DNA from 2 places in the Kitasatospora sp. Ki12 genome. Region 1 is predicted to be linked to the other one. Evidence: riboswitches for the same ligand, from Rfam matches in the RefSeq annotation. Region 1 holds a riboswitch; the other holds the start of a gene.
The links. Region 1 has a riboswitch for cobalamin ahead of metE (5-methyltetrahydropteroyltriglutamate--homocysteine S-methyltransferase). Riboswitches for the same ligand answer to the same signal wherever they lie in the genome.

Region 1 (2,380 bases):
GCGTCCAGGGGGACGTGCAGCAGGGAGCAGGAGGGTGCCACGTCGACCCGGTCGGCGAGGCCGAGCAGGGTCGCCAGGGTGGCCAGCGACCGCTCCAGGTCGTTGATCCAGACGTTGCGTCCGTCGATCACCCCGGCGACCAGCCGCTTGCCGGGCAGGCCGCCGACGGCGGCGAGGTCGTCCAGGTTGCCGGCGGCAGGTCCGGTGAAGTCCAGTGCCAGGCCCTCGACCGGGGCCTTGGCGAGGACCGGCAGGGCCTCGCCGAGGCGGTCGAAGTAGCTCGCGACCAGGATCTTCGGGCGGTCGGTGAGCGCGCCGAGCTCGCGGTAGGCGCGGGCGGCGACGTTCAGTTCGGCCGGGGTGCGGTCCTGGACAAGGGCGGGCTCGTCCAGCTGCACCCACTCCGCGCCGGCGGCCCGCAGCTCGGCCAATAGCCGCGCGTAGACGGGCAGCAGCCGGTCCAGCAGGGTGATCGGCCGGAAGTCGGCGGCGACGCCGGGGGCGGGCTTGGCGAGCAGCAGGTAGGTGACGGGGCCGACCAGCACCGGCCGGGCCCGGTGGCCGAGCAGGAGGGCCTCCCGCAGCTCGGCGACGGCCTTGGCCGGGTTCGCGGCGAACACCGTGTCCGGCCCCAACTCGGGTACCAGGTAGTGGTAGTTGGTGTCGAACCACTTGGTCATCTCCAGCGGCGCGACGTCCTGGGTACCGCGCGCCATGGCGAAGTAGCCGTCCAGCGCGTCGGCCGCGACGGCCTCCCGGTGCCGGGGCGGGACGGCGCCGACGGCCACCGTGGTGTCCAGCACGTGGTCGTAGAGGGAGAAGTCGCCGGTCGGGACCTCCTCGACGCCGGCCTCGGCGAGTCGGCGCCAGTTCGTCCGGCGCAGGTCGGCGGCGGTGGCCAGCAGGCCCTCCGCCGGGACGGCGCCCTTCCAGTAGCCCTCGATGGCCTTCTTGAGCTCCCGGCCCTGGCCCTGGCGGGGGTAGCCGTACACGGTGGCCCGGGTCGCCGCGGCTGCGGACTTCGTCGTCAAGGGACTCTCCTTCGCGAGTCTTTCTCCGTGGATCCCGGGGACGGGACGAGAGCGCGAAGGGATGACGGGACCGGGCGGTGGCCCGCCCGAACACGCGGACGCGGCAAGCCGCCTGGTACGCACGCCGACCCGCCCACGAGGTCACCGGGATCTCCGCCCGCGGATGGTCCACGGGCGGGCAGCGGGCAGGTCTTCGGACTCGCGGGCACGCCCGCCCTGTCAAGGGCGGACACCTACAGGCCGTCGCTTCCCAGGCCCTCCCGGGCCCAGTGCGTATGACGGCGGTCGTTCCCGCTCACCGCTGCGGGGCAGTCCCGGATTCCCACCGGGTTCCCTCTTGCGACGCGCCTGCCTGGCGGACAGGGCGAACCAGCTGCCCGGCCAGCTTAGATCGGCTTCGGCGTTCCGGACAGCGGGATCCGCGAACGCGTCCGGAGAGTGAGACGAGCGGGACGGCGGGACCGGGACCGCCGCCCGCCCCCGCCCCGGCCCCGCGGTCACGCCCCGGGCGGTGCCGCCTCCTGGTGCCGCCACCGCACCCGGTCCTCGGCGACCGGCGGTGCCGTCCGGGCGGGAGCCCGGAAGCCCGCGCAGGAGAGCACCAGCATCTCGTCGTCCCCCGGCTGGAACTCGTACCCGACCCGCTCCACCCGGCTCGCGACGCCCAGCCCCGCCAACTCCCGGCGCAGCGGCTCCAGTCCCTCGTACCGGAGGCCGGTGTCGTAGACCATCAGCGGGAACAGCCGGACCTCGCGGCGCGCCACCCGGGCGAGTTCCAGCAGTGCCGCCCGGTGGAAGTCCCGGCCGAGCCGGTTGCCGTACGAGAAGATCAGGTGCGAGCTGAGCACCAGGTCGAAGGAGTCGTCGGCGAAGGGGAGTTCGGGCAGTGAGCCGGCGACGTAGCGGTCCGGGCGGGCGGCGATGTCGGCCCGGAAGTCCCGGGCGTTGGCCGTCCACTGGCGGATCAGGTCGTCGGCGTCGGTGTACCAGGTCGAGGTGTAGCCGGCCGTCTCCCGCACCAGCAGGTCGCGTTTGAACCCGGTCTCCCGCTCCACCAGCAGGCCCAACTCCTCGCGGTGGTGGGCGTATTGCCGGTCGACGGCGACGGCGTCGATGCCCCGTCGCCCGGCCCCGGCGACGAAGCTCGCCGCACCGGCCGGGCAGTCCAGGATCCGCTGGTCCAGATCGCGGTCGGTGAGCGCGAACATGGCCCGGTACTCCTCGAAGGAGCGTGCGCTGACCAGCACGGTTCAGCCCCTTCCGACGAACGGCATGGTGGTGGGCAGCACCACCAGGGACTGGATGGTGGTGCCCGGCGGCTGGGCGGCCATCAGCACCAGGGCCTCGGT
Region 2 (2,380 bases), on a different contig from region 1:
TGGACGGCGGTCACCGGGCGGAGCATCCGCTCGGAGGCCCGGCGGCCGACCACCAGGACCACGGCCCCGGCCCCGACGGCGGCGGCCGCCACGGCGGCAGCGGTTCCCCAGCGCATATCGTTCCCCGCTCTGTTGCTCACGGACCGGACGGTGTTCGTGCACCAGTCCACCGGCGCCCCGCCCGCCCGGCCACCGGACTGGGCCGTCCGGGTCACTCGGCGGGGCCCCGGGGCGTGTCTTGTGGATCTTGTCGGATCAGGCCGCGGCGTCAGGGTGCGTGCATCGCAAGGCGGAGGAGGGAGTCCATGCGGTGGGGGCACCTCCCGGCCGAAGGCTGGGGGCCATCGGCGACTGACGACAACGCGGCGAGGTGCGTGCCCTGGCGTCGCGGACCCGGCAAAGATCCACAAGACACGCCCTAGGGGGACTCGGTGGTGAGGAGGTGCCAGAAGCGGGGGACGAGGGTGTCGGTGGCGGGAGGCGGGGTGGCGCGGGTGGTGGCGCCCCAGTGGGTGGGGACGTGGTGCTCCTGGTGGAGGGTGGCGAGGACGGCGGCGAGGGTGTCGGCGGGGGCCGGGACGATCCGGGTGAGGGCGCGGAGGTGGGGCTGCCAGCGGCCGGCGACGCACTGGCGGAGGAGGTGGTCGAGTTCCGCGAGGCGGCCGGTGGCCGCGACGAGTTCGGGCAGGGTCAGGTCGAGGGTGTCGGCGAGGGCGCGGGTCTGGTCCTCGTCGCCGTCCCACCGGTCGGTCAGTTCGGCCTGCCGGTAGGCGGCCAGGGTGGTGCCGGTGCGGTCGGCGACGGCGGCCTGGCCGAGTTCGCGGGCGACCCGGTGGTCGCGCAGCCGGACCGGGCGGCCGTCCATCAGCTGGGCGGCGGGGCACCAGAGGGTGCGGGCGAGGGCGATGAACTCCGGTTCGCTGGGGCGCAGCTCGCCGTTCTCCCAGGCGAGGACGTGGGCGGGCAGCAGCCGGACGCCGTGCGCGGCCATGCCCTCGGCGACCTGGTCGGGGGTCAGGCCGAGGTCCGCCCGGTGGGCGCGGGCGGCCGCGGGCGAGAACGGCACCGGGGGCGGGGCGGTGGGGGGCTTTCTGCGGCGCATGGCACCGAACGCTAGGCGCGGACCACGGCGCGGCCCCACCGACCGAACGCACGGAATGGCCGGTACCGGAGCGGTGCGCCGCTGGGCGATCCCACAGCCCGTCGGCCGGTCTCCCGTGTGACCAACCCCTCCGTGACCTCGGTTGACTCCCGGTTCGGGCGCGTGATGGGATCCTGGGGCCAATCGGAGGCATGGAGAGGAAGCCGGTGCGAGTCCGGCGCGGTCCCGCCACTGTCACCGGGGAGCACGCTCGGAAACAATCGCCACGGCGGGCCGTCAGAAGCCGCTGGAAGGCCCCGGGGGTGCGTCCGACCCGGAAGCCAGGAGACTCTCGCCCCCGCTACGTCGATCCAGGGCGCGGACCCTGAGTGAGGACACGCACGCAATGCAGGCTGCCCCGCCCTGTCGGACTCCGAGCGGCCTTCCGCCGTGTTCCTCCTTGTTCTTGTTCTGCTCTCCGTCGTGCGGCCGATGACCTCTCCGCTGGCCCGCGCCGCCGTGTTCGCGCTGGGCGCCGTCGCGGGCTACGCCGCCGACGCCCGGTTCGCCGATCCGCGCCGGGGCCATCCGGTGGCGCTCTTCGGCAGCGCCGCGACCCGGCTGGAGCGGCGGCTGTGGCGGGACGACCGGGCGGCCGGGGCCGGGTACACGGCGCTGTGCGTGGGCGCGGTCGCGGCGGGCGCGCTCGCCCTGGACCGTACGGTGGGCCGGCGTCCGCTGGGCCGGGCGGCCCTGGCGGCGGCCGCGACCTGGACGGTGCTCGGCGGCACCTCGCTGACCCGGGAGGCCCGGACGATCGGCCGCTCGCTGGCGGACGGCGACCTGCCGGCCGCCCGGGAGCGGCTGCCGCACCTGTGCGGGCGGGACCCGAGCGCGCTGGACGGGCAGCAGATCGCCCGCGCGGTGGTCGAGTCGGTGGCCGAGAACACCGCCGACGCCGTGGTGAACGCGCTGGCCTGGGGCGCCCTCGCGGGCACGCCCGGCCTGCTGGCGTTCCGCGCGGTGAACACCCTGGACGCCATGGTGGGCCACCGCTCGCCGCGCTACGCCCGGTTCGGCTGGGCCTCGGCCCGGCTGGACGACGTAGCGGGCTGGCCCGGTGCCCGGCTGACCGCGCTGCTGACGGTGGCCGCCGCCCCGCACCCCCGGACGGCCTGGCGGGTCTGGCGGCGCGACGGCTCCGCGCACCCGAGCCCGAACGCGGGCCAGGCGGAGTCGGCGTTCGCCGGCGCGGTGGGCGTCCGGCTGGGCGGGACGCTGCGGTACGGGGAACGGGTG

Region 2: it holds a riboswitch for cobalamin, as region 1 does, so the genes downstream of both, ACYP53_RS00805 (cobalamin biosynthesis protein) here and metE (5-methyltetrahydropteroyltriglutamate--homocysteine S-methyltransferase) in region 1, are expected to answer to the same signal.

Annotation. Positions count from the first base shown of each region.
Region 1 covers NZ_BAAIHT010000003.1:894,060-896,439, forward strand. Annotated here, with positions in the region: gene metE (5-methyltetrahydropteroyltriglutamate--homocysteine S-methyltransferase) at 1-1,031, opposite strand, end outside; cobalamin riboswitch at 1,199-1,420, opposite strand; gene ACYP53_RS34530 (methyltransferase domain-containing protein) at 1,529-2,278, opposite strand; gene ACYP53_RS34535 (SDR family oxidoreductase) at 2,282-2,380, opposite strand, start outside.
Region 2 covers NZ_BAAIHT010000001.1:187,202-189,581, forward strand. Annotated here, with positions in the region: gene ACYP53_RS00795 (alpha/beta hydrolase family protein) at 1-140, opposite strand, end outside; gene ACYP53_RS00800 (helix-turn-helix domain-containing protein) at 419-1,102, opposite strand; cobalamin riboswitch at 1,300-1,432, shown strand; gene ACYP53_RS00805 (cobalamin biosynthesis protein) at 1,574-2,380, shown strand, end outside.